DNA from 3 places in the Flavobacterium sp. CHNK8 genome. Region 1 is predicted to be linked to each of the others. Evidence: riboswitches for the same ligand, from Rfam matches in the RefSeq annotation. Region 1 holds a riboswitch; each other region holds the start of a gene.
What was found. A riboswitch is a leader RNA that binds a small molecule or an ion and turns the genes downstream of it on or off. The one in region 1 is predicted to bind S-adenosylmethionine.
Positions count from the first base shown of each region.

Region 2: it holds a riboswitch for S-adenosylmethionine, as region 1 does, so the genes downstream of both, K5V07_RS02530 (homocysteine S-methyltransferase family protein) here and K5V07_RS07900 (Na+/H+ antiporter NhaC family protein) in region 1, are expected to answer to the same signal.
Region 3: it holds a riboswitch for S-adenosylmethionine, as region 1 does, so the genes downstream of both, K5V07_RS02460 (alpha/beta fold hydrolase) here and K5V07_RS07900 (Na+/H+ antiporter NhaC family protein) in region 1, are expected to answer to the same signal.

Region 1 covers NZ_CP081492.1:1,860,685-1,871,641, reverse strand. The annotation lists gene sucD (succinate--CoA ligase subunit alpha) at 1-638, shown strand, start outside; gene K5V07_RS07910 (hypothetical protein) at 838-1,260, shown strand; gene K5V07_RS07905 (cytochrome-c peroxidase) at 1,316-2,497, opposite strand; SAM-I-IV-variant riboswitch at 2,723-2,819, shown strand; gene K5V07_RS07900 (Na+/H+ antiporter NhaC family protein) at 2,874-4,196, shown strand; gene fabG (3-oxoacyl-[acyl-carrier-protein] reductase) at 4,381-5,127, shown strand; gene K5V07_RS07890 (hypothetical protein) at 5,222-7,249, shown strand; gene K5V07_RS07885 (LysR family transcriptional regulator) at 7,262-8,158, shown strand; gene K5V07_RS07880 (YeiH family protein) at 8,321-9,208, shown strand; gene K5V07_RS07875 (zinc dependent phospholipase C family protein) at 9,347-10,345, shown strand; gene K5V07_RS07870 (LTA synthase family protein) at 10,403-10,957, opposite strand, start outside.
Region 2 covers NZ_CP081492.1:604,397-615,353, reverse strand. The annotation lists gene metH (methionine synthase) at 1-1,291, opposite strand, end outside; gene K5V07_RS02535 (hypothetical protein) at 1,711-2,151, opposite strand; gene K5V07_RS02530 (homocysteine S-methyltransferase family protein) at 2,179-3,180, opposite strand; SAM riboswitch class I at 3,430-3,542, opposite strand; gene K5V07_RS02525 (NAD(P)/FAD-dependent oxidoreductase) at 3,716-4,768, opposite strand; gene K5V07_RS02520 (bifunctional precorrin-2 dehydrogenase/sirohydrochlorin ferrochelatase) at 4,999-5,577, opposite strand; gene cobA (uroporphyrinogen-III C-methyltransferase) at 5,580-6,353, opposite strand; gene K5V07_RS02510 (nitrite reductase) at 6,346-8,436, opposite strand; gene K5V07_RS02505 (sulfate adenylyltransferase subunit 1) at 8,532-9,776, opposite strand; gene cysD (sulfate adenylyltransferase subunit CysD) at 9,874-10,773, opposite strand; gene K5V07_RS02495 (phosphoadenylyl-sulfate reductase) at 10,855-10,957, opposite strand, start outside.
Region 3 covers NZ_CP081492.1:588,115-599,071, forward strand. The annotation lists gene K5V07_RS02425 (sodium-translocating pyrophosphatase) at 1-497, shown strand, start outside; gene K5V07_RS02430 (deoxynucleoside kinase) at 584-1,198, opposite strand; gene K5V07_RS02435 (hypothetical protein) at 1,198-1,989, opposite strand; gene K5V07_RS02440 (GLPGLI family protein) at 2,103-2,999, shown strand; gene K5V07_RS02445 (carboxypeptidase regulatory-like domain-containing protein) at 3,031-5,781, shown strand; gene metK (methionine adenosyltransferase) at 5,858-7,108, opposite strand; gene K5V07_RS02455 (hypothetical protein) at 7,916-8,128, shown strand; SAM riboswitch class I at 8,355-8,462, shown strand; gene K5V07_RS02460 (alpha/beta fold hydrolase) at 8,540-9,502, shown strand; gene thrA (bifunctional aspartate kinase/homoserine dehydrogenase I) at 9,522-10,957, shown strand, end outside.

The DNA.
Region 1 (10,957 bases):
CTGATGCTATTATGGAAGCTGCTGATGCTGGAATTAAAGTAATCATTGCAATTACTGAAGGAATTCCTGTTGCTGATATGATAAAAGCAAACAGTTATGTAAAAGAAAGAAATGCAAGATTGATAGGACCTAACTGTCCTGGAATTATTACTCCAGGTGAAGCTAAAGTAGGGATTATGCCAGGCTTTGTTTTCAAAAAAGGAACTGTAGGTATTGTATCTAAATCAGGAACATTAACCTATGAAGCTGCTGATCAAGTTGTAAAACAAGGATTAGGAATAACAACTGCTATCGGTATTGGTGGTGATCCAATCATTGGAACAACTACAAAAGAAGCTGTTGAATTGTTAATGAATGATCCAGAGACTGAATGTATCGTAATGATAGGTGAAATTGGTGGTCAACTTGAAGCTGATGCTGCAAAATGGATCAAAGCGGATGGAAACCGTAAGCCAGTTGTAGGTTTCATTGCGGGAGTTACTGCTCCAGCAGGGCGTACAATGGGTCATGCAGGTGCAATTGTTGGTGGATCTGACGATACAGCTGAGGCTAAAAAACAAATCATGAGAGAATGTGGTATTCACGTTGTGGATTCACCAGCTGAAATTGGTAAAAAAGTAAAAGAAGTTTTAGGATAATCTAAGCTTTTTCTAAATAATAGTAAAGCCTCACAATTTGTGAGGCTTTTTTATGATAAATAGAATTAAAAAAATACCTTTGCGCTTTATTGAAAATCTGATTTTATATCAAAATCAATAAAATACAAATGAACTTGTTATGGTTTATTTTACAACTCGTAAGGTAATGTTCATGGCTAGTTCCTAATAAATAATATATATGTACAAAGAATTAGAAAAATTCAAAGTTACCAATCAATTTTCTTTCACAATCGAAGATAGTCTTGCTGAAGTTTGCAATGCTTCGGATGGATCGGGTGTATTTTTAGTATATGCTATAGGTGATTCAAAAGAGTTGATTATGGTAGGTTCTACAGGAACTGTTCAAAATAATGGAACCTTGAAAATTAAAAACGGTGGTCTTAACGAAAAAATTGTTGAAGGTCATCAATTTGCAAAAACGGGAAGAAAATATTCTTGGCCTGCACAAATGAAAATTGAAGATATCACCACACTTGAAGTAGTTTGGTATGAAACATTTAATACAGACTCAAAAGGAATTCCAACTGCAGTTGAAGGTGTGATTTTACAAAATTTCTTTGATGAAAATGGAAGATTACCAAGATGGAATGTAGCTTTTTAAGTTCATTTTGATTAAAAATTAAAAGTCCCCAAATCTACATTTGGGGACTTTTATGTTATTTAAAAGGTGTTGACCATTTTGTATCTACATAGACATTTGTTCCAGTTAAGGTTTTTAGAAAGGCGATTAAAGCGTCTACTTCTGAGGCATTTAAATTTAATTTTTGACCAAAACCATTTGGCCTTAACCTAGCGTCAAGATTTGTATTTCCAGGTGCTAGGTTTATTGTGCCGTAATGGCCAATTACATTTTGAAGCGTATTCAAATTTGCGGTATGCATGAAAGCGCCATTGGTACTTCCATCTGCTTTTACCAAGTCTCTAAGTGATGGTGATTTAGTATTTGTGATGTCAATTCCATTTCCATTTAGTATCCCGATTATTCCATTATTTCTACTGTTTGGGTCAATACTAAATTCAGGAGCTTGATGGCAACCCGCACAACCTACTCCTCCAGCAGTTCTATTTCCAGTAGCGTCAAAAACAGGCGGTGTTAAAAATAAATTTTTACCTTGGTTTTCTTGAGCTGTAAAATTAGGAAACTGTTGGTTGTCATTTGCAACAAGAGCTCGACCAGCATCATATTTTGCATCGAATGATTGAATGCTTCTTACAAATTGTGATAAAGCTAACTGAATTTTGTTTTCAGTAATATCTTCGGATCCATATACAAACTTGAACAATTCTTTATAATACCCTATGTTTTGTAGTTTAGTAATTAATGCAGTAAAGTTGCCATCGCCTAATGTGCCACTAAAACCCATTTCAATATGGTCTTGAATAGGTTGGGTTACTTGGTTCTCTAAAGTTGAAGCTCTTTCATCCCAAAAGAATTTATTTTCATTTGAAAATCTAGTATTTATTAATCTCATGGAGTGTCTACTAGTTGTTCCGTTTACTCCTGTACTAGCTGCTGCAACATCTCCAAAAGCATTTGCTTGAATGTGACAAGAGGAGCAGGAGATGGTATTTTTTGACGATAAATTCTTATCGTAGAATAAGACCCGTCCTAAAGTGGCACCTTTATCTGTAATGGCATTCCCCGCAGTATTATCTTTAGTGATATAGCTAGGAATCGTTTGGTTCGAATAATTATCCAGTTTGTTAACATTTATTTTGCCGGTAAATGTTGTTGTAATATTAGGATACGGATCAATAGCTACATATTCATTTGCGTCATCATTTTTACTACAACTTAGAACTAAAATAAAGCTTATTAATGATAGGAATTTTTTCATAATGATTCTATTAATGTTAATATTATATAGATTGTATATTAAATTGTGATAATGTTTAGACTATGTTTGTCAAAAATAGTTTAATTTATGATAATTTTTAATTTGATAACACTTTATTTTATGAGATTTTTAATTTTAAATAAAGTTCGGTTTGTTAAATATTGCATAATATTTTAAATTTTAAAGTGTTTGTTTAGTTTATCATAAAATATTAATTACTTTTGCACCCGTTATCACGAATCCTTCAATAGGATAGCAACCTGCAACAACAAGCAAGGTGCTAAAACGATAAGCCAAATCTTTTGGAAAAAATGTTGTTTACATTCCCAATACCAGCTTTGTTTTTCGTCATAACACTTAATTTAAAATTATTTTTATGACAAAGTTTACTAAGGAATTTGGAAATCCTTTTGCATTGATTCCGCTATTTATTTTTATTTTTATTTTTTTAGGAGCAGGTATTTTGCTTAATGATTTTTATGCTTTTCCTTCTCCTGTTGCTGTTTTAGTAGGTATTGTTGCTGCTTTTATTTTATTTAAAAACAGTACAGAAGATAAAGTTGATACTTTAATTGCTGGTTGTGGTGATAGTAAAATTATAACCATGTGTTTGATTTATTTATTTGCAGGCGCTTTTGCTGTGGTGAGTAAAGCCATGGGTGGAGTTGATGCAGTTGTGAACCTAGGTATTAATACCATTGATGCAGCGTATTTTCCATTGGGAATTTTCTTAATAGCCTCGTTTTTATCAACTGCTACAGGTACTTCTGTTGGAGCTATAGTTGCAATAGGACCTATTGCGATGTCACTTGCTGATAAAAGTGGTGCTTCTATGCCATTGATAGCAGGCGCTTTACTTGGTGGCTCTATGTTAGGAGATAATTTATCAATGATATCAGACACTACCATCGCTGCCACTCAATCTCTAGGTTGTGATTTAAAAGATAAGTTTAAGATTAATTTGTTTATCGCGCTTCCGGCGGCAATTGTAACTATTTTAATTTTCTTTTATTTGGGATTTAATTCAGATGTTGTTTCTGTGGATATAGCAAAAAGTGATTATTCATTATGGGCAATCTTGCCTTATGTTTTAGTGATAATTTTAGCAGTTGTAGGTGTCAACGTTTTTTACACCTTACTATTAGGTACCATAATTGCGGGTTTTATTGGTTTTTATAATGATTCTTTTACAGTAATGGAGTTTACTCAGAAAATTTATGAAGGATTTACGAGTATGACCGATATCTTTCTGCTTTCAATGCTTACAGGAGGATTAGCAGCTATGGTGGACAGGGCTGGTGGTATAACATGGGTTTTAAATCAAATCAAAAAAAGAATTAAAAGTAAAAAATCAGCACAAACTGGAATTGGAGTATTAGTAGGATTTGCAAATTTAGCTATTGCAAATAATACAGTTTCTATTGTTATTACCGGGCCCATAGCAAAGGAAATTAATGATGAATACGGGTTGAGCGCTAAAAAATCGGCTACTATTTTAGATATTTTTTCATGTGTAATACAAGGGATATTGCCTTATGGTGCTCAGATATTGTTGATATTAAACTATGCAAATGGTAAATTAAATTTTATAGATATTTTAAGTAATGCGTGGTATCATTTGTTTTTGCTAGTATTTACATTGATTGCCATTTATGCTGCTTTTTGGGATAAACTAGCATATCGTTTTTTGAAGGTTTAATTGTAAAAATTATTGTTCATAATTAAAGCTAAATTTTTTTTAAAAAAGGAAATAGTATATATTTGGCAAGTCGTTTTTAGCCCTGATAGCAACGGAAATCCTTTTGGGTACGCGACAGCGGACCTAAAAGATTGCAGTGAATAGCAGGAATAGCTTCAAATAAAAAATAAACTAATTTTTGAATATGAAATTACTAGAAGGAAAAGTTGCCATTATCACAGGCGCAAGTCGCGGAATTGGAAAAGGGATTGCAGAGGTTTTTGCTAAACATGGAGCCAATGTTGCTTTTACATATAGTTCATCAGTAGAATCTGCGATGGCTTTAGAAAATGAGTTAAACGCTTTAGGTATTAAAGCTAAAGGATACCAATCAAACGCTGCAGATTTTAACGAAGCACAAACATTTGTGGATGCTGTTTTGGCTGATTTTGGAACGGTTGACGTGTTGATTAATAACGCTGGAATTACAAAAGATAATTTATTGATGCGTATGTCCGAAGAAGATTTTGACAACGTGATGGATGTGAATTTGAAATCGGTTTTTAACATGACAAAAGCGATTCAGCGTACTTTTTTAAAGCAACGTTCGGGATCAATTATTAATATGAGTTCAGTGGTAGGGGTAAAAGGTAATGCAGGACAAACGAACTATGCAGCATCTAAGGCTGGAGTTATTGGTTTTTCAAAGTCTGTAGCACTGGAATTAGGATCTCGCAATATTCGTTGTAATGTAATTGCGCCTGGATTTATTGAAACCGAAATGACTGCAAAGTTAAACGAAGATGTTGTAAAAGGTTGGAGAGATGGAATTCCGTTAAAAAGAGGTGGCTCTACAGAGGATGTGGCTAACGCTTGTCTTTTCTTTGCTTCGGATATGAGTGCTTATGTTACAGGGCAAGTATTGAATGTGTGTGGAGGAATGCTTACCTAGGTTTGTGAAATGAGTATTTAATTCATTCTACACTTCTAATGAATTCTAGATTACATTTAAGTTTTCAAATTTAAAATATTTTAATAAACACTACATGACAACATCTACCTTGCTACTATTAGTTTTATCATTATTAATAGCGGGCGTATTGTCATATTTTCAATATTTATACAAAGCTAAAAACAAGTCAAAATTGAGTTTGTTTTTAGCTTTTTTTCGTTTTACCTCTATTTTTTGTCTGTTTTTATTATTGCTAAATCCGATAATTACTCGGGATAATTTAGTCATCACAAAGTCGCCTCTTGCTGTTGTGGTTGATAATTCAAGTTCTATAGCTTTTCTTAAAAATGAGAAGAAAACTAAAGCAATACTCCAAAATATTCAGAGCAATACGGCTTTGAATGATAAATTTGACGTTCAAGTTTTTCAATTTTCTGAGGATTTTAGTCCTTTGTCAAGTATTGATTTTAAAGGCAGTCAAACCAATATTGATCTTGTAGCAAACAATCTAAAAAGTATATTTAAAAATACAGTTTTTCCAACGGTTTTGCTTACTGATGGAAATCAAACATCAGGTAACGACTATGTTTATAGTTTTGAACCATCAAATAGAGTATTTCCTCTTGTAGTAGGTGATACTGTTACTTATCTTGATTTTAAAATCAATCAGTTGAATGTGAATAAGTATGCTTTTCATAAAAATAAATTTCCAGTAGAGGTGTTTTTACAGTATTCAGGTTCAAAAACGATGGATGCTGATTTTTCATTGTCTCAAGGGAAAACTATTTTGAATAAGCAAAGCATGCGTTTTTCTCCTTCAAAACGAACACAATCCCTAACGTTGTTTTTACCTGCAGATAAAATAGGATTACAACTTTATAAAGCGACAATTACTTCAAAGGTAAAAGAAAAAAACACCTTTAATAATGTAAAGAATTTTGCAGTTGATGTTATAGATCAAAAAACAAATATTGCAATAGTATCAGCAATAAATCATCCGGATTTAGGAGCTTTAAAACGAGCAATAGAATCTAATGTACAGCGTAAAGTTACTATTGTTAAACCTAACGATATTAAAGATTTAACACCATATTCGGTTTTGATTTTGTATCAACCTAATTCAGATTTTAAATCAGTTTTTGATGCCAATACAAAATTGAAAATCAACAGCTTTATTATTACTGGTAATAGTACTGATTTTAATTTTTTGAACAATCAGCAAACGTCACTTAATTTTAAAATGAGTGGACAAAAAGAGGATTATTTACCTGTTTTTAACAATCAATTTAATTTGTTTGCTGCTGAAAATATTGGCTTTGAAAATCTGCCTCCTATTCAAAATCCATTTGGCACTATAACTACAAATGCTGGCGTTACCGTATTGTTATCGTCAAGAATTAGAGCAATTGATACGCAGATGCCTTTACTGGTTTTTGCAGAAAGTCAATCCGGTAGAAATGCTTTTTTAATGGGAGAGAATAGCTGGAAATGGCGTTTACAGTCTCATGTGACTAACAAATCTTTTGAAAAATACGATGTATTCCTTGATAAAATTATTCAGTTTCTAGCTTCAAACAATTCCAAAAAATCATTGGTGGTTGAGCATGAACGTTTTTACAACTCAGGAGAACCTATTGAAATAACGGCACAGTTTTTTAATAAAAATTATGAATTTGATGAAAAAGCTCGACTATCTATTTCTTTAAAAAATAAAGGCAATAAGCAAACTAAAAATTACGATTTAGTTAAAGGGAACAATACTTACAAAGTCAATCTTGATGGTTTAAAGGCGGGATCTTATGATTTTGTAGTTCAAGAATTGAATTCTAAAACATCTTATACAGGTAGTTTTGAAATTTTAGATTTTGATATTGAAAAGCAATTTGTAAATTCAGATGTTGAAAAACTAAGCCAATTAGCAACTCATACTAGCGGAAAAGTATTTTTTGCAAATCAAGAAGAACAATTAATAAAGACTCTATTAGATAGTCAAGAATACAAAGCCATTCAAAAAAGCAATAGTGTTAAAACACCATTAATTGACTGGATTTGGTTACTCATAATTATTGCTATTTCACTTGCTACAGAATGGTTTGTACGTAAATACAATGGTTTACTATAATTCAGATTTATTATGGATTTTAGACTAAAAGTTTTTTATACCGTTGCCAATCGATTGAGTTTTACCAAAGCCGCAGCTGAATTGTTTATCACTCAACCTGCCATTTCAAAGCATATACAAGAATTAGAAGAACAATACGGAATCAAATTGTTTGATAGAAACGGTTCTAAAATAGCATTGACACACGCTGGGACTGTATTGTTAAAACATGCAAAAAATATTTTTGAAATGTATCGTGAGATTGATTTTGACATGAGCACGCTTATCAATCAGCGCTCAGGTTTATTACGATTGGGCGCGAGTACAACAATTTCACAATATATTATTCCGCCATTATTAGCTAAATTTCATTTAAAACTACAGGACGTCAAAGTAAGTTTGTTAAACGGCAATACGGAACAAATTGAGTACGCATTGGTACAGCAAGAAATTGAAATGGGCATTGTAGAAGGGCAGTCTAAAAATAAATTAATAAAATACATACCATTTTTAAAAGATGAATTGGTTTTAGTTTGTAATAGCTCCAATCCGCTGGTGCAACAAGATGAGATTGAGCTAACTGACCTTAAAAAAATGCAATTTTTAATACGTGAACAAGGTTCAGGAACACTTGAAGTAATTGAGCATGCTTTAAAACCTTTTGAAATTAAAGGCTCTGATTTGCAAGTAGAAATGCAATTGGGAAGTACTGAAAGTATTAAATCGTATTTATTGAACTCGAACTGTGTTGCTTTTATGTCAATTCATGCCGTGCAAAAAGAGCTTCAAAACAATGAATTGGCTATTCTAGATATTAAAGACTTAGTAATCGAACGTTATTTTTATATCATTACATTACAAGGAAAAACAGATTCTTTGTCTGAATTGTTTATTCAAAATATTTCGAATCATTATAATTTAAAGTTATAGTAGATTATAATTTACAATTGGTGCTTTTAGATTAATGTACGCACCTTTGTAAAGTACTAATACAACAACTTTACATTGGAAACTTCTCATAAAGATATTCATAAACAATCCTATTTATTTTTTAGCGAAAGTAAACTTATACAACAACTGTTTTTTGTTGGGATGCTTTTAATTTGTACCACCGTTTTTGTTTCGCCTCCAATTGCTTTAGGATTAGGATTGATTGTGGCTAATGTATTTGGGCATCCTTTTTTAGCATGGAATCAAAAAGCTACTAATTACTTGTTGCAATTTTCAGTTGTTGGTCTAGGTTTTGGTATGAATGTTCAAAGCGCAATGGCTGCAGGAAAGGAAGGCTTTTTATTTACCATTATTTCAATTGTCAGTACATTGATTTTAGGAACTTTGTTGGGTAAATGGTTTAAAGTTGAAAGTAAAACATCTCATTTAATTTCTTGTGGAACAGCAATTTGTGGTGGAAGTGCTATAGCAGCAATTTCACCCGTTATTAAATCTGACGAAAAACAAACCTCGGTAGCGTTAGGAGTGATATTCATACTAAATTCGGTTGCTTTATTTCTATTTCCAGCTATCGGTCATTATTTTAAAGTATCTCAAAGTGATTTTGGAATGTGGTGTGCCATCGCTATACATGATACTAGCTCCGTTATTGGAGCAGCTAGTAAATATGGTCCTGAGGCTTTACAAATTGCGACAACCGTAAAATTAGCACGGGCATTGTGGATTATTCCAGTTGCTTTATTCACGGCTTTTATTTTTAAAAACAAATCGGGTAAAGTGAAAATTCCATATTTTATCGGATTCTTTATTTTGGCGCTAGTTGCCAATACATATTTGCCACAAGTGCAGATTTTTGCACCGCAATTGGTTTCCATTTCTAAAATAGGACTCACGATTACCTTATTTTTGATTGGAGCAGGTTTAAATAGAAAGGTTTTAAAATCAGTTGGATTTAGACCACTTGTTCAAGGAATAACACTTTGGGTTTGTATTGCGAGTTTTACTTTTATATGGATTGTCTTGTTTTGAATTTAAAAATAAGCATCTAGCTAATCATTATATTTTAGTCAAATTTTTTTAGAAATGATTTAACATAATCTCAAAATGTTTTTCTTTATTATCACAAATTAATGAAATACATTTGCTTTTCTAAAAAAATAACATTTAATGAAAAATTTTAAATTTAAATCTACATTTATTGCATTATCGTCAGTTGGAGTTGCGTTTTTTTTAATTTCATGGGGCGTAATTGGTCATGAGCGTATCAACCGAGCAGCTGTAATGGCATTGCCTAAACCACTGCAGACTTTCTTTTACAATCATATTGATTTTATTACTCAGGAATCAACAGTTCCAGATTTAAGACGCAATGTTTTGAATGATAAAATGGAACCACCACGTCATTATTTTGATATGGAAAACTTTGGTGATGCAGCTTCTTTTCCTAAAACAATGGAAGAAGCTAAAGCAAAATATGACGAAAAGTTTTTAACCAAAAATGGAATCTTACCTTGGCATATTCAGGATTTAATGGTGAAATTAACAAAGGCTTTCAAAGAAAAGAGAAAAAACGAAATCCTTTTTATTGCGGGTGATTTAGGGCATTACATAGCAGATGGTCACATGCCATTACATACATCTGACAATCATGACGGTCAAAATACAAATCAAAAAGGAATTCATTCTTTGTGGGAAAGCCGCTTACCAGAGTTGTTTGCTAAGGATTATAAGTTCAACGTTCCACAAGGTGTGTATTTAGAAAATGTGGAGAAAGCAACTTGGGATTTGATTTTTGATACACACAGCTTAGTAGAGCCGTTATTAGCGATTGATAAAAAATTAAGAACAGCAACACCCGAAAACAAAATTTTTGTTACTGATGCAGCTGGTGAAATTGTAAAAAATAAATACGGAGGTACCATGTATTCTGATGAATATGCAAAACAATTGCATGCTGATATGAACGGAATGGTTGAAAAGCAAATGCGAAAAGCTATAACTGTTACAGCTAGTTTTTGGTATACGGCTTGGGTAAATGCAGGAAAACCTGATTTGAGTGGTCTAGATACTCCAGAATTGACTAAAAGAAATAGCAAATTGCTAAAAAAAGACATGAAAACGTACTTGAAAGGAAATCTTTTTGGTTTAACAAGCGATAAAGAATAAGCTGTATTAATTTAAAAATGAAGCGGGTGAAACATAAGTCTCACCCGCTTTTTTTTGTTAATTTATTTTTTGATATTTTTTATTCTTTAGGATATCAGATGCCGATTGGTAATAGGAAATGGTTTCTTTAACAAGATCGGTTCTCTCGTTTTTTAAGGGAACTTGATCGTAATAAATTTGAAAAATTGGATCCACTTTTTGGTCTGTTTTTAAATGCAACTCAAATTGTTTAACCCTCTGTTTTGGTGAAATAATGGTTAGAACGTTATCTTTAATTAATCCTAAATCTTGATACGTAGCAATCAAAGCTCTTGGTTTATAGTCTGCTTTTAGTACGTCTTGTCCATAAAATTTACTTTGGTAATCAAAATTTAGAAGTCCAAATACCGTAGGCATAACGTCTATTTGTGACATTAGGTTAGTGTATTGAGCTGGTGCAATAAAACCAGGACTGTAAATCATAGCTGGAATACGGTATTTATCAACCGGTAATTCTGTTTTTCCTGCACTTGATGCACAATGATCAGCTACAATCACAAAAACGGTGTTGCTAAACCATGGCTGTTTTTGTGCCATTGCAAAAAATTTGCGCATAGCATAATCCGTATACTT
Region 2 (10,957 bases), 1.3 Mb from region 1:
TACCAATATCATGAACGTCCCCTTTTACGGTTGCCATCAGGATTTTTCCGTTCCCAGATTTATCCCCAACTTGCTTTGCCGCTTCGATAAAAGGCAAAAGATAAGCTACTGCTTTTTTCATTACACGTGCCGATTTCACCACTTGTGGCAAAAACATTTTACCCGAACCAAACAAATCACCCACGACATTCATTCCCGTCATCAAGTTGATTTCGATTACTTCAATGGGTTTTGTAGCAGCTTGTCGCGCTTCTTCAACATCTTCTTCTATAAACGCATCCACTCCTTTTACTAACGAGTGCGTGATTCTTTCTTGAACCGTTCCAGAACGCCATTCTAAAACTGCCTTTTCATTTGTTTTAGATCCGTCGCCTTTTACATTCTCCGCAAAATCAAGCAAACGTTCTGTCGCATCATCGCGTCTGTCCAGAATCACATCTTCAACATGCTCTAATAAATCTTTCGGAATCTCATCATAAATCGACAACATTTCAGGATTTACAATCCCCATCGTCATTCCGTTTTGAATCGCATGGTACAAGAAAACCGAGTGCATCGCCTCACGAACCGTGTCGTTTCCTCTGAACGAAAACGAAACGTTACTCACCCCACCGCTGATGTGTGCGTGCGGTAAATTTTCACGAACCCACTTGGTTCCTCTAAAGAAATCCAACGCATTCAAGCGGTGCTCTTCCATTCCTGTTGCTACTGGGAAAATATTCAAATCGAAGATAATATCTTGTGGCGGAAATCCAATTCCCACCAAAATATCATACGAACGCTGACAAATTTCAACACGCCTTTCGTAATTATCCGCTTGACCCACTTCGTCAAAAGCCATCACGATTACCGCCGCTCCGTAACGCTTTATCAGTTTAGCATGGTGAACAAAAGCTTCTTCGCCTTCTTTCAACGAAATCGAATTTACAACACATTTCCCTTGTACAACTTTCAATCCGGCCTCAATGATTTCCCATTTTGAGCTGTCAATCATAATCGGCACACGCGAGATATCCGGTTCAGCCGCAATCAAATTCAGGAATTTAGTCATCGCATATGCGCCATCGAGCATTCCCTCATCCATATTAATATCGATGATTTGTGCACCGCCTTCTACTTGCTGGCGCGCAATATCAAGTGCCTCATCGTATTTTTCTTCCTTAATCAATCGAAGAAATTTTCTCGAACCCGTCACATTGGTTCTTTCCCCTACATTCACAAATACACTTTCGGGCGTAATGATTAAGGGTTCCAATCCTGCTAATACTAGGTTTCTTCTTTTTTCTGCCATTTCTTTATTTTGAGTTACTCAATTGCTAACAAAACTAGTCTGAGTTTTTTTTTTTTATTTATTGCAAAGTTTTCGAAACCTTACCATTTTATTTCAATTCATTTTTGGGCGTGTCCCTCCAAAAAAAGTCGGGTCGGGCTATTCGTTACAAGTCCTCAATCAATTCCGTTAACACTCCATTGATCTGCGGGCTTTCCACTACTATCCCTCACGCGGGCATTGTGCTAACAACACACTTCTTTTTTTATTGATTCTTCCGCTTCTTTATTCTTCAATTTTGTCATTCTGAGGAACGAAGAATCTAAACAAGTTGCTCTGCTGCTTGCGCGAGCGTTACGCTCGTGCTTATTCTTTTTAATTAAAAATCTTTTCCTAACTGTATTTTGTGCACGAGCGGGACGCTCGCGCCAGCTATGGGATCACTGCCATTTTGATTTTTCTAGATATCGACTAGTTACATTTCCATCGTATACATAATATTTAGTCCAAGTAAAACCATTTTTAACAAGAGTAAGGGAATCGGGCTTCAATTCTTTATCTAAAAAAATATAATTCCCTTTCGGATTATTTAAGTCATACTTCACTTTGTAAAACTTATTTAAAATTTCATCTCCTCCCATTGTATTTCTCTGAGAGATAAACTTACCATCCACATAAAAGCAATAGATTAATAACCTTTGTCTACCGACCTTTTTAAATTTCGTTGTTAAACCAACTGCTTCGCCCTTAAATGTTTCTTTGTAGGTATTAAACTTTGTTTTTCTCGAGATATCAAATAAAATATATATTGTTGCCAAGGTAAGAGAACATAGCAGTACCCATTTCAAATTCTTAAAATTATCAGTAGTCTTTTCCTCCATTTTTTAATAACCTAAATTATTTTAACATTACATCACCGCAGTCGAAACCCTCGGTTTGTATTCCTTGGCGATATCGGCAATTAACTTGATGTGTGCTGGTGTTGTTCCGCAACAACCCCCTATGATGTTGACCAAATTATCATCGAGATATTCTTTGATAAAAGCTTGCATCTGTTCTGGTGTTTCATCGTATTCTCCAAAGGCATTAGGTAAACCTGCATTTGGATGCGCCGATACGTTGAACGATGTGTTTTGTGACAAAGTTTGCAAATATGGCTTGAGCAAATCGGCACCAAGTGCGCAATTGAATCCTACGCTCAACAAAGGTATGTGTGAAACAGAAATTAAAAAAGCCTCAACCGTTTGTCCCGAAAGTGTTCTTCCAGACGCATCGGTAATCGTTCCTGAAACCATAATAGGAATATCAAGATTGCGTTCGTCTTTTACTTCTTCAATGGCAAAAAGCGCTGCTTTGGCATTTAAGGTATCAAAAATAGTTTCTACCAAAAGTAAATCGCAACCACCATCCATAAGCGCTTCTACTTGTTGCTTGTACGCAATGCGCAAATCATCAAAAGTTACGGCTCTGTAACCGGGATCGTTTACATCTGGAGACATGCTTGCTGTTCTATTTGTTGGTCCAATGGAACCCGCAACAAAACGAGGTTTGTCTGGATTCTTGGCTGTAAATTCATCGGCTACTTCGCGGGCTATTTTTGCCGACTCATAGTTCAATTCATATACATATTCTTCAAGATAGTAATCGGCCATACCGATGGTGGTTCCAGAGAAGGTATTGGTTTCAACAATATCAGCTCCAGCTTCAAAATATGCGGCGTGAACGTCTTTTATAGCTTGTGGCTGAGTGAGCGACAACAAATCGTTGTTTCCTTTTAACGAATGCGGAAAATCTTTGAAACGCTCTCCTCTAAAATCTTCTTCGGAGAAATTGTAACGTTGCAACATGGTTCCCATAGCTCCATCAAGGATGAGGATGTTTTTTTTAATGGCTTCGTGAATGCTTGACATAACTTTTTATTTCTTACAAAACACAATTTGAAATTGTGATTTTTACTTTTGATTAGTATTTCCAAAAGTTCACTATTTTTCTTTTTAGCCCTGATGGTAGCGGCATCCTTTTTATTCGCCTTTTTTCGGCGAATAAAAAGATATAGCGTACAGCAGGAACGATATTGGCTGAAAAGCGCCATTAATCTGCTCTAAAAAATTCGATATGTTGTCAAGAAAAGGTTTGAGAAATACTGTAGAAGTATTCTTGTGTTATCTATCTTTGATACTGGTTGTATAAAGTAGAATGTAGCACCTTCTTTAAAAATAAAGGGTTGCTAAGGTTTCATTGGGTCTTTTCCCTCCGCCTTTCGTGATAACTTTCAATAAATATAGGAACAGTGCAAAGTAACGACATAGCGCTAACAATTGCAAGTATTTTTTTTAAAGATTGTAGCTTAGTTTGTTGCAAAACTTTAAAATAAAAAAGGTTCTGAATTACTAAGCTTTACAATAAACTTAGCAACTCAGAACCTTTGTGACTTAGCAACTTTATTTACACGATTGCTTTTACAACCGCTTTTGGAGCTTCTTTACGAGTTCCGTCAAAACCATCTACACCAGAAACGGTAGTGTATTTTAACACATAACGCTTGCCTGGATTAATGATTTGGTAGGCTGCTTGACACATTAAAGTGGCTTCATGGAATCCGCACAAAATCAATTTTAATTTTCCTGGATAGGTATTTACGTCACCAATGGCGAAAATTCCCGGAATATTGGTTTGGTAATCTAAGGCGTTGTTTACTTTGATGGCGTTTTTTTCGATTTCTAATCCCCAGTCGCCGATAGGACCTAACTTTGGCGTAAGACCAAAAAGCGGAATAAAATAATCGGTTTCGATGGTACGTTGTGCTCCATTTTCCTCGACTACAACAGCCTCAAGATGTTCAGCTCCTTTTAACCCTACTACTTCACCTGGCGTAATCATTTTAATTTTTCCGGCTGATTTAAGCTCTTGAACTTTTTCTACAGAGTCTAAAGCTCCACGAAACTCGTTGCGACGGTGAATCAAGGTCACTTCTGAAGCTACATTTGACAAAAAGATACTCCAATCTAGAGCCGAATCACCACCTCCAGCGATAACCACACGCTTGTCACGAAATTTTTCTGGATTTTTGATGAAGTATTTAATTCCTTTGTCTTCGTAAAATTCGATGTCCTCGATCAATGGTTTTCTTGGTTCAAAACTACCTAATCCACCAGCAATAGCAATAACTGGCGCATGGAATTTTTTACCTTTATTTGAAGTCACAATAAATGTTCCGTCTTCTTGTTTTTCGATAGTTTCGGCACGTTCACCCAAAGTAAACCCTGGTTCGAACTGCTTGATTTGCTCCATTAAATTATCTACTAAATCACCCGCCAATACTTCTGGAAATCCAGGAATATCATAAATAGGCTTTTTAGGATATAACTCTGACAACTGCCCACCCGCTTGTGGCAAAGCATCTAATATATGGCATTTTAATTTTAATAATCCTGCTTCAAAAACTGCAAATAAACCTGTTGGCCCCGCGCCAATAATGAGTATGTCTGTTTTAATCATTTTGATTTAATTTAGTATCCTTTGTGTTGCTTCCAATTATAATTGTAGGCTGTAATGGAAATTGTTAATTGTGTTTCTATATGTTATTGTATTGAACCTAGGAGCTCAATACTTTTATTTTAAATTGAGTACAAATATCACCATTCTGTTTAGTTAAAAAAACAGAAACTGATTATTAAGAACTATTACATCTTAGCTTTTTTCTATGAACTTAAGATTCTGTCTTGTGCTTACTTTGCTTTGAGCGTCTCTGTGATTTCATTCATTTTTTGAACTTTTTCCTCAAAATTTCCTTTCAGCGTTTTTCGGTATTCATTCAAGTTTTCGACCATTTTATTGATATCGTCTGGAATTATTTCTTCAAAAAACTCTCGCAATCGTTTGGCTGTAGTGGGTGATTTCCCGTTGGTTGAAATGGCAATTTTCACATTCCCTTTGGTTACAATTCCGCCCAAATAATAATCACACAAAGGCGGTGTATCAGCAATGTTGCAAATCAAATATCTTTTTCGAGACAAATCATAAATCCTCTTGTTCACCTTCAAATCATCGGTGCAGGCAATCACCATGTGGCGTTTACGGAGCATCCAGCGATTGAATTTTTTATAAGTCAACTTCACTGTTGTATGGCTTGCCGCCAAGGTTTCTAACTCTGGTAAAAACCAAGGTGCCACTACCTCAACATTGGCATTGGGACTGGATTTCAACAGAAACGATAGTTTTTCTAAACCCACATTACCGCCACCCACAATGAGCACGTTGAGGTTGTGTAATTTTAAAAAAATAGGATATAATTCGTTTCTTTCCACAGTTATTTCAATTCTTTGGCTATGAATTCTTCGTAAAAGCCTTTTAATTTATTGCTCTCTTTAACCACCTCACCAATGACGATAATAGCAGGTGAACTTAATTGTTGTTGCGCCACCACTTGCTCAATGGTGTTGATGGTTCCAACCCCAATTTTCTCCTGAGCAGTCGTTCCGTTTTGAATAATCGCAACCGGTGTTTCACCTTTAGATTCCTTTTGGAACAAATCGATAATCTGAGAGAGTTTGCTCATTCCCATCAAAATAACCACCGTTGCTGATGATTGTGCAGCCAAAGCCACATCATTTGACAATTTCCTGTCAGAAGTTGTACCCGTAATTACCCAAAAACTCTCAGAAACACCTCTTTTGGTCAATGAAATCCCTTGATAAGCCGGAACAGCAATCGAGGATGAAATTCCAGGCACCACCGATGTCGGTATGCCAAAACTTTCTATAAAGTCAATTTCTTCACTTCCACGTCCAAAAATAAATGGATCACCTCCTTTTAAGCGAACTACATGCCCGTACGTTAAGGCATTGTCTACAATCAATTGGTTGATTTGATCTTGCGAATATTCATGACAGCCTTTGCGTTTGCCTACAAAAATCTTAATGGATTTTTTGGGAGCATATGTCAAAATCTCCTCGTTGGCCAAGGCGTCATACAATACCACATCCGCTTCTGCTAATGCTTTGGCTCCTTTGATCGTCAGTAAATCCGGATCTCCAGGACCCGCACCAACTAATGTTACGATGGGTTGTTTCTTTTTAAGCATCAGCTAAGTCTTTATTTCTATACGCTTCGATGGCATCAAAAAATACAATGGCATCTTGAATGTACTTTTTAGCAAATTCAGCAGAAGGTTCATTTTGGTTAATTTGATATACCAATTCTCGTAAAGAAGATTGCAATTGAATTGTATTTGTAGCCACAAAAACGGTATCAAACAAATCGATTATTCCCGCTTGATGGTTTGTTTTTTGGTTTTCAGCCAGTAATAATGCCTTGGCTCCATTGACAAATCCGGCGTACGCCAAATAAATTGCATCCGACCATTTTGCATCTTCAAAAGCTTCTTGTGCAAAAGTCAATTTTTCTTTCGCTTCAAATAATAAAGTAGCTACCAAGTCAATTACAACTCCAGCACATTCTCCTACTCCAACTGCTTTTACATAATTATCTGCATTTCCCCAGTCAACAAAATCCGCTTCGGTTAGATTGGTTACATCAGCTAATGGTTTCAAAAATTCGTAGAAATATTTTTCGCCTTGAGCGTCATAATAATTCAAGAACGATTGTCCGTTGGCATTGGATTCGAAATCATTTAAAATCAATCGCAAAGCATCTGGTCCTCTTCGGCTCGGGATTTTGATTACTTTATCAGAGAATCTTCCGTTTCCATTTCCTAAATTTCCTCCTCCTAATAAAACTTGCAAGGCTGGGGCTACTAATTTTCCCGCATTGATTGACATTCCTTGAAATCCAATTTCGGCCATATTGTGTTGCCCGCAAGCGTTCATACAACCACTAATTTTAATAGTAATTTCGCGGTTGTTACTGTACTGCGGATATTCAGTAGTTAAAACACGTTCTAACTCTACCGCGATTCCGGTACTGCTCGCAATTCCTAAGTTACACGTATCCGTACCCGGACAAGCTGTAATATCAGCAATCGTGTTGTAGCCTGTGGTTACAAAATCTAATTTGGCTAATTCTTGGTAAAAGAAAGGAAGGTTTTCCTCTTTTACATGGCGAATTAAAATATCTTGACGCAACGTTAAACGCAATTCGTTTGCTGCATAATTTTTGATCAAATGCGCTAATGCTCTAGCTTTATCAGTATAAAAATCACCTAATTGTACTTTGATTCCGATGGCCACATAACCCGCTTGTTTTTGCGTAATTACATTTGTTTTTTTCCACGCTTCAAAAGCTGCTGTATCTTCAATTTCGACTTTTGGCACTTCTAATAATGGCGCTGCAATAGGGCCCTCAAAAGCAGTCGTATCAATTTCAACAGTTTGGTGAGACAAGGCTTTTTTCTCTTCGTCTACCAATCGTAAAAATTCGTCTTTCCCTATTTCTTTCAACAAAAATTTCAAACGTGCTTTTAAACGTTTGGCTCTTTCACCGTAGCGGTCAAAAATTCTTAAAATTCCTTCGGTAGTTGGAATGATTTGATTGGCCGGAATAAACTCTGTCAGCAATTCAGCATGACTCGGTTGTGAACCTAAACCTCCACCTAACATTACTTTGAAACCTTTTACACCGTCTACAATTTTTGGAATAAATCCTAAATCGTGTAAATAACTCAAACCGGTATCTTTATCTGATGACGAAAACGACATTTTGAATTTACGTCCCATTTCTTGACAAACCGGATTTCTCAAGAAAAATTGAAACATCGCATGCGCATACGGAGACACATCAAAAGGTTCCTCTGGATCAATTCCTGCTGTTTCGCTAGCGGTAATATTTCGAACTGTGTTTCCACAAGCTTCTCTCAGGGTAACATCGTCTTTTTCTAACTCAGCCCAAAGTTGCGGTGTTCTATCTAAACTCACATAATGAATTTGGATATCTTGACGCGTCGTAATGTGCAAACGCCCTGTTGAATACTCATCAGAAACTTTTGTGATGCGCACGAGTTGCTCGCTAGTTACTTTACCAAAAGGCAATTTGATACGAATCATCTGTACGCCTTCTTGACGCTGCCCGTAAACACCACGTGCTAAACGCAGACTACGAAAACGTTCGTCGTCAATTTTTCCGTCACGGAATAAAGCAATTTTTCTTTCTAAATCGATTATGTCTTTTTGAACAATCGGATCTTCAATTTCGGTTCTAAAACTTTCCATTTGTTATAAGCTATTCGCTATTAGCTTTGGGCTGTTAGCTGTTTATGAAATTCATTTTACATCTTTGCTGAAGGCTTAAAGCCAATAGCTAAATGTTATTTTATAAATCCTACTCCTGCTGTTGTGTTGGTTGTAGCATCAATTAAGATGAAAGCCCCGTTTGATTTATTATCGTTGTACGCATCAAAATAAATGGCTTTGCTTAACTTGATGTTCACTTCGCCAATTTCGTTGATGGCTAGTTGAGAGGCTTCTGTAGTTCCTGAGAAATCAGTTGCAATCACATTTTTCACACTGTCAATCTTAGCCAAAACTCTGTTGGTATTGTGTTGAACATAATACTTAGCACCAGGTACTAACTTTTTACTGTCCATCCAGCATACGGTGGTGTTAATGTCTTTCTCTACTTTTGGCAATTCAGATGATTTTACAATCATGTCGCCTCTAGTTACATTGATATCATTTTCTAATTCGATGGTAATCGAAGAGCCCACAGCTGCTTCCTCAAATTGCTTGTCAAAAAAGTGAATATTTGTCACCACTGATTCTGTTAAAGAAGGCAGCACCGTTACTGCATCACCCACTTTAATATTATTCCCATACAATTTTCCGGCATAACCTCTAAAATCGTGGTATTCTTCTGTTTTTGGTCGGATAACGGTTTGAACAGGGAAACGCGCTTTTCCTTTTTCGTACACATCAGCTGGTTCTAACGCTTCTAGATGCTCCAGAATGGTTTGTCCTTGGTACCAAGGCATTCCTCCTAATGAATCTACTACATTATCTCCTGTCAAAGCACTTAACGGAATGTAACTTACGTTTTGTTCTTTAAACGTGCTTTTAGCATTTAAAGCTTCAAAATCCGCTTTGATTTTATTAAAAACTTCTTCCGAATAATCTACCAAATCCATTTTGTTGATCGCCACAATGACCTCTTTTACTCTCAATAAATTATTGATAAAAAAGTGGCGGTAGGTTTGCTCAATTACGCCTTTACGAGCATCAATTAAAATAATTGAAACTTGCGAGGTCGAAGCTCCGGTAACCATGTTACGCGTATATTCTACGTGACCAGGCGTATCTGCAATGATGTAACTTTTTTTGGCTGTCGAAAAATAAATATGCGCCACATCAATGGTAATTCCTTGTTCTCTTTCGGCCACTAAACCGTCCGTAGCCAAAGAAAAATCTAAATAATCATATCCTTTTTGCTTGCTGCTTTTTTCTATTGCTTCTAATTTATCTGTTGTCAACGATTGCGTATCATACAATAATCTCCCAATTAAGGTACTCTTACCGTCATCTACACTTCCTGCTGTTGCTATTTTTAAAACTTCCATTCTAATATTTTTGTTTCAGGTTTAAAGTTTCAAGTTTTAAAAACTCCTTACTTTAAATCTTTTAATTTTTAAATCCTTAAATCTTTCAATTGGTATTCTAAAAATATCCCTGTTGTTTTCTTTTTTCCATCGCTGCTTCTGAACGTTTGTCGTCAATTCTAGCGCCTCTTTCTGAAATTGTTGAAGATCTAATTTCACCCACTACTTCAGAAATTGTTGCAGCGTATGAATCAACTGCTGCCGTACAACTCATGTCACCTACCGTTCTGAAACGAACAATACGTTCTACAATTTCTTCATTTTCTTCTTGGTACACAAATGGAGAGTGGGACCAAATCATTCCATCTCGTAAGAACACTTTACGCTTGTGCGAAAAATAAATCGATGGAATTTCAATTTGCTCTTGTTCGATGTAACTCCATACATCTAGCTCGGTCCAGTTCGAAATTGGAAAAACACGTACGTTTTGACCGTTCTCTATTTTTCCGTTCAACAAATCGAACAATTCAGGACGCTGATTTTTTTCGTCCCATTGACCAAAATCATCACGCACCGAAAATATACGCTCTTTGGCTCTGGCTTTTTCCTCGTCACGACGTGCTCCACCAATACACGCATCAAATTTGAATTCTTCGATAGCATCTAAAAGTGTTGTGGTTTGCAAGCTATTTCTGCTGGAATATTTTCCGGTTTCTTCAACCACTTTTCCTTGATCAATGGCGTCTTGTACATTGCGCACAATTAGTTCTAATCCTAGCTCAGCAACCAATTTATCTCTGAACTCAATGGTTTCCGGAAAATTATGACCTGTGTCTACGTGCAACAATGGAAACGGAATTTTAGCTGGAAAAAAAGCTTTTTGCGCCAAGCGAACTAACGTAATCGAATCTTTTCCGCCAGAAAAAAGCAATACAGGTTTGTCAAACTGAGAAATTACCTCTCTGAAAATGTATATCGCTTCGCTTTCTAAAGCGTTTGTTTTTAATACTGAACTCATATTTTTATTGTAAAGATTTAAATGATTGAAAAATTCAAAGATTCCAACAATCATTTATAATTTATAATTCATAATTTAAAATTACTTCTGGTGCAATCCGCATTCTTTATGACTGGATTCCCACCACCATCGTCCAGCTCTGATGTCTTCATCTGGAGTGATGGCTCTCGTACAAGGCGCACAA
Region 3 (10,957 bases), 1.3 Mb from region 1:
CTGGAGATACAGTTGGTGATCCTTTCAAAGATACTTCAGGACCTTCTATGAATATTTTGATCAAATTGACTTGTTTAATAGGTTTGGTTATTGCTCCCATTTTAGGAAATGGTAACTCAGATGTAGCTACAGTTAAGTCCTGTTGCGCTGCTCATTCAAAAACAGAAATGGTTTACAGTATGGGCAAATGTGACCCTTCAAAAATGGCTAACATGACTAAAACAGAATGTGAAGCGATGTGTAAAGAAAACGGATGTACACCTGAACAAACAGCAAAATGTTTGGCAAATTTTGATGCCAATGGTAAATATAAATATCAAAAAACACATTGTTTTGATACCAGTAAATACGAGAAAAAAACCGTGAACGTAAGTATCTCTTCTACAGATGGAAAGACTGTTGGGAAAGTAACAAAAATAGTAAACGGAAAAACAACAACAGAGGTTTTTGAAGGTACAGAAGCTGAAGTAAAAGCCAAAATCGATGTTGTGAAGTAAAACAGCATATTATATAATAAAAAAATGCCTTGCAATTTTGCGAGGCATTTATGTTTTATAATATTAGGTTATCTTTTTTTGTTATTCTAAAACAACCCATTCAATTCGGCATCAATACGGTTAAAAATGTTTCCTAAATCCTCTGGATTGTCCACAAAGTTGATATTGTCTACATCAATGATCAATAATTTTCCTTTGTCATAGGTTTGTATCCAGCCTTCGTATCGCTCGTTCAAACGGCTTAAGTACTCAATTGATATGGAGTTTTCGTATTCGCGGCCACGCTTGTGTATTTGTCCCACTAAATTAGGAATAGAACTTCTTAAATAAATCAGTAGATCGGGTGCTTTAACGGTTGACTCCATCAATTCAAATAAAGAAGAATAATTTTGAAAATCACGATTGGTCATTAAACCCATCGCATATAAGTTGGGAGCAAAAATGTGCGCATCCTCATAAATGGTTCTGTCCTGTATGATTTTTTTCCCGCTTTCGCGAATTTGCATCACTTGACGAAAACGACTGTTCAAGAAATAAATTTGTAAATTAAAGGACCAACGTTCCATTTGATGATAAAAATCATCTAGATAAGGATTGTCAACTACATCTTCAAAATGCGGTTCCCACTTAAACTGTTTCGCTAATAATCGGGTTAAAGTTGTTTTTCCTGAACCTATGTTTCCTGCTATTGCTATGTGCATTACGGTATTGTGATTTTATAATTGCTAATTCCTGAGGTTGTAAAAATAGATAAAATTTGGTCTTTGTAATGAAATTTGACAAACGTTTTTTCGGAAATTACCAATTGTATTTTTTGTTCTTTTGCTACATCAACAAAGTATAATTCTCCGCTTTTAGAATAAATGTATTGGGTGTCATATAAAAGGGCAATACAATCAAAATCAGGTGTGCTATGTATTTTTTTTATTTTTCCAAAAATATCACACGCGTACCAGTTGTTTGTCGCATCAATCCATTGGAACAAATTGAAATCAGTACTGTAAAATATAATGTTTTCACTTAAGGGTGTCGCAAGTGTTTTGTAATTTTGATTCAAATAATCGTACAAGCCTATTTGTTGATTCATGCTGTTATAAACCCAAATCTGGTTTTGAGAAGCTATACCTACTGCTGTTGCCACTATTGGTATTGGACTTTCTGAAAAATTTATTTTTTGTGTCTCATTCAATTGATTATCTAAAGTAATAACCGTATTAAAATTCTCGTAAAATAAAACTAATTTGAGAGGGTTTTGTAGATCGACTTTTGTGATTTTCCCCAAAGAAATGTTTTTGTAATCCAATCTTTCGCTCCCATTAATTTTTGAAAAAACATCATTTTTAAGGGTGTAATAAAAACCAAAGGAGTCGTATCCTAAAAAATCATCAGCATCAACAGCAATCGTGTTCAATCTTGTAACAGTTGGTTTCTGATTTTGACAAAAACCTATTGCTGAACAGTAAAATAGGGTCAAAAAAACTAATTTTTTCATAAAGTAAAAGTACAATTAAACCAAAAGCGTAATTGATTGTCTTAGTATTTATTTAACAGTATCGTTGTAACAAAAATACTAATATCTACTCTTATTTATTAAAAACCATCAAGATGCAAAGATTAATTTTAACATTGGTAATCGCAGTAGTTTCCTTTTTAGGGTTACAAGCGCAGGAATTTCAAGGAATGGCTGTTTATGAAAGTAAAACGAGTACTTCTGATTTTAAATCCAGAATGGAAGGCAACAAAAACATGACGCCTGACATGCAAAAAATGATTGAAGAACGAATGAAAAAAATGTTCGAAAAAACATTTATTCTCAACTTTAACAAAACGGCTTCCATTTATAAAGAAGAAGAAAAATTAGAGGCTTCAAATCAAGCAGGTGGCGGATTCCGAATGATGTCAAGCTTAGCAGGAGGTGGCGGAACGTATTATAAAAACGTAAAAGACAAGCAATACAGCAACGACAAAGAGTTTATGGGAAAAGAATTTATGGTAAAAGATTTCTTAACTAGTTTGAATTGGAAAATGGAAGCAGAAACTCGTGTGATTGGTGGCTATACTTGTTACAAAGCAACCGCTATCAAGAAACCAAGTGCTACCGATTTTAGAAATATGCGTCCTCGTAAAGATGATGCTGAAAAGAAAGAAGGAGTAAAACCTACTGAGGAGAAAAAAACCAATTTTTTGGATGCTGTTGAGGTGCCAAAAGAAATCGTAATCACTGCTTGGTATACTCCCGAAATCCCAGTGAGTCAAGGACCTGAAGGCTATTGGGGTTTGCCTGGATTAATTTTGGAAGTAAATGATGGACGCACCACTATTTTGTGTTCAAAAGTAGTTTTAAACCCAAAAGATAAAGTTGAGATTAAAGCGGTTGCAAAAGGAAAAGTAGTTTCGCAGAAAGAATATGACGAAGCCGTGATGAAAAAAATGGAAGAGTGGAGAGAGATGAATCAAGGCCGTGGAGGAAATGGCGGCATGCAAATGCGTTTTGGAAATTAATACCAACTCAGTAGTTATATACCCAATTAAAATGAGAAAAATTTTATTACTGATCGCCTTCATGACGGTCTCAATTTCTTTTGCACAAAATATTCGTTTGGAAGGATTGGTTCAGGACAAAACAAAACTACCGTTGGAAATGGCCAATGTGATGGCGGTGAACCAAACGACCAAAGCCATGGATGCGTACGCCATAACTACGGATAAAGGAAAGTACACCTTAAATCTTAAATCCAATACAACTTATGTAATCAAACTAAGTTATTTGGGAATGCAAAATAAAGAAGTCATTGTAACAACACTCGCCGAAAATATGGTTCAAAATATTACCATGGAAACAGGTGGTATTGAATTAGACGGTGTTGAAATTGTACGCGAAATGCCAGTTTCCATCAAAGGGGATACGATTGTTTATAATACAGATTCGTTTAAAACAGGTGAAGAACGTAAGTTAGAGGACGTATTCAAAAAGCTACCGGGCTTTGAAGTAATGGCTGATGGACAAGTACAAGTTGAGGGGAAAAAAGTGGCTAAGTTGTTTGTAAATGGCAAGCCTTTTATGGAAGGAGATACGAAACTAGGTTCTAAAAATATTCCGTCTGATGCGGTTGATAAAGTACAAGTACTGCGTAATTTCAACGAAGTATCGCAAATGAAAGGACTTGAAAACAACAACGATGATATTGCACTGAACATCAAACTTAAAAAAGGAAAAGATAAGTTTTGGTTTGGTGACGTGAGCGGAGGACTGGCTAATGATAAAGGATATCTCTTTAATCCAAAAGTATTTTACTACTCCCCAAAAACAAGTATCAACGCCATTGTGAATTTGAATAATATTGGTGAGGTATCATTGACTTCTGCTGATTTTTTCAGGATAACAGGTGGCGCCCGAAATACGATTGGTCGAAGTGGAACTTCTCTTACCTTAAACCGAAATTTCTTTGGACTTTCTGGTGGTGATAATGTAGCCAAGGCGAGTGACAAATTTGGGGCGTTAAATTTGAATCACTCCGTTTCAAAAAAATGGACTCTATCTAGTTTTGCAGCCTATTCTTCTACGTTTAATCAGTCTATTACGAATTCAGAACGTGGTATTTTTGAACCGAACACGACCAACATTGCTACTTTAGAAAACAGAAAAAACAGAACAGATTCCAAAAACAATGCTTTCATTGCCAAATTTGGTTCGAAGTACAAGGCCAATGATAATTTTCAATTGGATTATGACGCGTTCTTTAGAAAAAATGACCAGCAAGATGTAGACAACAGTCAAACTAATTTTACTTCTACTTCAAACGGAAATACAATAACTAATAATAATACGGTGATTGCTTTTCAAAAACAAGCACCAGCCTCTTTCAACCAGAGTTTGAATATGTTTTATACCCAAAATCCAAAATCGACTTGGGTGTTAGAAATGCAACATCAGTACGAGGATGAAGATCCATTTTACAATCCGCAACTTTCGGTAAATCCGTATCAAAATGCAAATTCAACAAATCCGAACGATCCAAGTGCTGTTTTTGTAAATGAAAATGCGCTGAATATCGAGCAATCTCGTTTTGTTAAAACCAATAAACTAGATGCTAAAATCGATTATTTTTATCAAATTTCGAACAAAAGTATATTGAATGTAACAGCGGGAAATACGAATGCTTTTCAATCGTATAATTCGAGTATCTTGCAAATTCTTCAAGATAATTCAGTAAATCCGGTAGAGCAAGCGGCCTATAATAATGATGTGCGTTATCATTTTAACGATGTTTTTTTAGGGTTGCATTATAAGTTTATTAGAGGTAAGTTTACCTTTAATCCTGGATTTTCTGTGCATCAATACAATACTTCTAATGAGCAATTTGAAAACCCTTTCAAGCTTAATTTCACTAGAGTATTACCAGATATGTTTGCCCGTTGGGATTTAAAAAAATCTGAAAATTTGACCTATAACTTCAATGTTCGAAACGGTTTTAACGATGTAAATGCCTTGGTTGAAGGTTTTATCTTTACCAATTTTAACAGTTTATCACGAGGAAATGCAAAATTAGAAAACTCACTTATTACCAGCCATCGATTGAATTATTCTAAGTATAACTTGTATAATTTTACTACGATTTTTGCAAACATCAGTTATACAACGACCAAAGATCCAGTAGTCAATGGAGTTTCTTTTCAAAGTATTTATTCTACATCAGACCGTTTGAATTTGGACGCTGAAAATGAAAACTTGAACGGAAATGTATTTTACTCTAAAAGTTTTCAAAAGTACTATAAGTTAACGGCAGGAGTTAATGCAAGTTGGAGTAAGAATTTTGTTTTGAACAGAAGGATTACTAGCGGAGCAACTCAGGAATTTATTCAAGGGATAGAAAATGTAAATCACGGATACAACCTAGCTTTTGCAACACAGTTTAAAAAATATCCTAATGTAGATTTGGGTTATCGTATTAATTTTTCGGAGCAAGCTGCCAATCGGTTTACAACTCAAACTCCTACAGTAAAATTAAATTATTATTTCTTGAATGGTTTAAATGTCAACTGGGATTATGCATTTAATCGTTTTAAAAATGAAACCAATGGCATTACAAACGATTTCAAAATCATGACGGCAAGTTTGAATTACATCAAAAAAGACTCGAAATTTGAATATCGAATTCAAGCAAACAATTTATTAAACACCAGATCTAGATTGAATAACTCTTTTAGTGTGAATGGATTTAATGCGAATGAAAGTAGAATTCTGCCTCGCTTTGTAACTTTCATAGTAAAGTACAATTTGTAAGCTTCATTTAGCTTAAAAAGCAAAGGGGATTTAGTTGTATCTAAATCCCCTTTTTTATATACTTTGTTTTGATTTTTTACAATCCAAAAGCAGTTTTTACTTGATCTACAAAATCTAATTTTTCCCAAGTAAACAATTCTACTTCAACTGTTTTTGTTAATCCACCTGGAGCAGAGAAAGTCTTCGTTACGGTTTCAGGAGTACGTCCCATGTGCCCGTAAGCAGCAGTTTCACTATAAATTGGGTTTCTTAATTTCAATCGTTGTTCGATGAAGTACGGACGCATATCAAAAATAGCTTCTACTTTTTTAGCGATTTCACCATTGGTCAAATTCACTTTCGCAGTTCCATAAGTATCAATAAAAATACCCATTGGCTTAGCCACACCAATAGCGTACGAAACTTGAACCAAAATCTCATCGGCAACACCAGCTGCAACTAAGTTTTTAGCAATATGACGTGTTGCATAAGCAGCAGAACGGTCTACTTTACTTGGGTCTTTTCCAGAGAAAGCACCACCACCGTGAGCTCCTTTTCCGCCGTAAGTATCTACAATGATTTTTCTTCCTGTAAGTCCAGTATCTCCGTGAGGTCCTCCAATTACGAATTTTCCTGTTGGGTTAATATGGTATTGAATTGCATCATTAAATAAATGAGCATGCTCAGGATTTTTAGTAATAATTCTTGGGATCAATATCTCAATAATGTCTTTTTTGATTTTAGCAAGCATAGTAGCTTCTTCGTCAAAATCATCGTGTTGTGTAGAGATAACAATCGCATCAATACGAGTTGGTTTGTTATCGTCGCTGTATTCTAAAGTTACTTGTGATTTAGCATCAGGACGCAAATACGTAATTTCATTGTTTTCACGTCTTAAAACAGCTAGTTCTTGCAATAATTTGTGAGACAAATCAAGTGCCAATGGCATGTAATTCTCCGTTTCATTGGTTGCATAACCAAACATCATTCCTTGGTCACCAGCGCCTTGCTCTTCTTTGCTTGCTCTGTCAACACCTTGATTGATATCAGCAGATTGTTCGTGAATAGCCGAAAGAATACCGCATGAATTGGCTTCAAACATGTATTCACTTTTGGTATAACCAATTTTTCGAATCACTTCACGTGCAATATTTTGCACATCTAAGTATGTATTTGATTTAACCTCACCAGCCAAAATAACTTGACCGGTAGTTACTAAAGTTTCACAAGCTACTTTTGATTCAGCATCAAATGCTAGAAAGTTATCAATTAATGCGTCTGAAATTTGATCTGCAATTTTATCTGGATGTCCTTCGCTCACAGATTCTGACGTAAATAAATAGGCCATAAGTTTTATTATTTTATAAAATTAAGCGAGAAAAAATAATTGCTGAAAAGGTCTAAAGGAGAGTTCCTGCTTTAGCATTTTTTTACTGAAAATTATTCAGTATTCACAATGAATTGATTTCATTATGAAGAGGTTGCAATCAGTTCAAATTTTTCCTCTTGTATTTGGGTGCAAAGGTATGAAACCATTTTGAATTGCATATTAATCTTAACTTTTTTTTACTGTTTTATCTTTCGGAAATATTTTTTAAATCAAAAACAAAATTAGCGACATAAAAATTTTGTACTTTAAAAAACATTTGCGATATTTGATAATCAAAATAAGTAATCATGAAATCATTTATTTGCAATATGTTAAAGGTCGCACAGGGAAATTCCTGAGGGTTGCTTATTGCATAATTTGAACTAAATTATATAGTAAAGCTTCCCAGTATTTGGGAAGCTTTTTTTTTTGAAATACCACTAAGAATAAAAATTTATGAATACACTAAAATGCCAACAAAAAATGTATGCAATAGCGCCTATTTGTGCTGTTGTACTATTTGATATATCGTGACCCCGAAAGGACAGGTTGATAAAACTAAACCCCTTTTGGATTCGTATCTAAAAGGGGTTTGTTGCTTTTAGCACTACTGCAATTTTTAGAGAATAAAAAAAATAGCATTTGATGAAAGTTTTTTTCAAGATTAGGAACAAAAAAGGATAAAAAAATACAATAAAAATTAAATCATAGTAAAAACTGGTATTGAAGTTGATACTAAAAAGGAAAAATAATCATTACACAATTAATAACTTAAAATGAACAACAATGAAAAACAACAATTATTTTAGTAAAGCAATCCTTTTAATAAGGCAAGGATTATGGGGGTCAAAAAAAAGTAACACTACTGCTCCAGTGGTAAATGAGCTAGTTCATCCTAGATTTGAGATGGCTACCAATGATGTTACAGCACTAAAGACAGTGCCTAATTCATTACTTTTTTTAATGTATTCCAAAGAAAATGATGTCCTTTTTATTTAGGGATTCCAAATGTATTTTAATCAGCGAGAAAATACATTTTAAATTAGGATTGCTGTTTTAACGGAGTTTTGGTCTAAAACGACATATTTCTTTGTTAAAACAGCTTGCTTTTTGCATACTTTTGCGAATACTGCAAAAGTAATTCAGACTAAACTTTGCATAAAAATTTGCTCAGAATAAAAATTAGTGCTTTATTTGCACTCACAAAGTTCACAACAGTATTGAAATGTTATAAAGAAAGGCAGAGGGATTAGACCCGATGAAGCCTTAGCAACCCTTCGATTTATCGGAGAAGGTGCTGCATTCTACCACGCCCATCGTGGAAAGATAACACTAAGAATTTGTCTAGATAACACCTAGCTTTCTTTCTAATATTTCCAAACACAAGTCCTAATTATAACAGATTTGAAATTGGAAAATAAACCAACAACAATTACATTACACAATTTCACCACGGAGGCAGGTGCAATTTATGCTACCCTAAACTTAAGTTATCAAGTTTTTGGCTTACCATTACATGCAGCTCCTATTGTTTTGGTCAATCATGCGCTAACCGGAAATTCACAGGTTGTGGGTGATAACGGTTGGTGGAATGAACTAATTGGCGCCAACAAAACTATCGATACTACAAAATATACCGTACTTGCTTTTAACGTTCCTGGAAATGGATTTGATGGAGCTGTAATTGAAAATTATCTTGATTTTACAGCAAGAGACATCGCTAAAATTTTTATAAAAGGCATTAAGTTGCTCGATGTTGCAAAACTCTACGCTATTATTGGAGGTTCTGTAGGTGGTGGAATTGCTTGGGAAATGGTTGCACTAGAACCAACAATAACCCAAAAATTAATTCCTATTGCGACCGATTGGAAAGCGACAGACTGGCTTATTGCCAATTGTTTTTTGCAAGAACAAATTCTTAATAATTCATCTAAACCCATTCAGGATGCCCGCGCACACGCCATGTTGTGTTATAGAACTCCAGAATCATTTGCGGCAAAATTTCAGCGAACAATTAATGAGCAGTTAGCCATTTTTAATGTGGAAAGTTGGTTGTTGCATCACGGCGAAAAATTACAGCAGCGTTTTCAATTGGCATCCTACAAAATGATGAATCAATTATTGAAAACCATTGATATTACTCGCAATAGGTCCTCGTTTGAAAATACAATCGAAGCTGTAACGGCAGAAATTCACATCATTGCCATCAATTCGGATTTGTTTTTTACGGCCAGTGAAAACAAAACCACTTTTGAGCAAATACAAATATTAAACAAAAAAGTCAGTTATCAAGAAATAGTTTCCATTCACGGACACGATGCTTTTTTGATAGAATACAAACAATTACACAATTTGCTTCAAGATTTATTCTAAGCTACAAACACACAACACAATGAAAATATTAAAATTTGGAGGTAAATCGTTATCAAATGGTGACGGATTAAATAAGGTGGTTGCCATAATAACAGACAAAGTAAATCAGGGAGAGAAAATTGCAATTGTAGTTTCGGCGCGTGGCAATGCAACTGATGAGTTGGAACAAATTTTAACTCTTGCTTCTCAAAACGGAGATTACAAGCCACTTTTTGAAGATTTTAAAAAATACCAGCAAGACGTTTATGATGCTGTTGATTTGTCTGAGGAGTTTACTATTTTAGAAAAATTGTTTGAAGGTGTAAGTCTGATTGGCGATTACAGCAAAAAAATCAAAGACCAAATTTTGTCTAAAGGCGAATTGCTTTCGGCAAAATTACTAACGGCGATCTTGATAGAAAAAGGAATTCATGCTCGTTTTACAGATACGCGTGAATTGATAAAAACCGATGCTAAATTTGGTGATGCACAACCCTTAGAACAACTTTCGAAGAAAAATGTGGTTGCTTTTTTTAAACAAAACACTGAAAATACAGTTAATATAATCACAGGTTTTATAGGTTCTACGACCAATAATGATACTACAACTTTGGGAAGAAACGGGAGTAATTACACCGCTTCGTTGATTGCGAATTATTTAAATGCCGACGAATTACAAAATTACACACATGTTGACGGAATTTATACTGCCAATCCTGATTTAGTTGTTGATGCTAAAAAAATTGACCATCTATCATTTAATGAGGCGAATGAGATTGCTAATTTTGGAGCAACTATTTTGCATGCCAAAACTATCATTCCGTTATTAGAAAAAAACATTCCGCTTCGAATTTTAAATACTTTCAATCATGAAAATAAAGGAACTTTAATTACTTCCAATTCTAATAAGGAAGGAATTAAAACGCTTTCGGTTCTTGAAAATGTGGCTTTGGTCAATCTTGAAGGTAGAGGTCTGCTGGGGAAAACTGGTGTCGATGCTCGAATTTTTAGAGTAATGGGCGACAATAATATCAGTGTGAGTATCATTTCCCAAGGTTCATCAGAGCGTGGAATAGGTTTGGTTGTGGCTGCCGACAAAGCTACTACGGCCATGATTGAATTGGAAAAAGAATTCGAAAATGATTTCTATTCAAAGGATGTCAATAAAATAACTGTTGCTGATGATGTAGCTGTCATCTCCATTATTGGTCAGGATTTAAGTACGTTTCACAAACCTTACACGGCTTTAATCAAGAATAAAATTGTTCCGATTCTGTTCAACAATACCGTGACGGGTAAGAATGTGAGTTTGGTTGTTAAAAAATCACAGTTGCACAAAGCTTTGAATGTGATTCACGGAGAGATTTTTGGCGTAGCCAAGAAAATAAATATCGCTGTTTTTGGTCATGGTTTGGTGGGTGGTACCTTGATTAATCAAATTTTAGAATCGGCAGCAGCCATTGAAAAAAGAAAAGA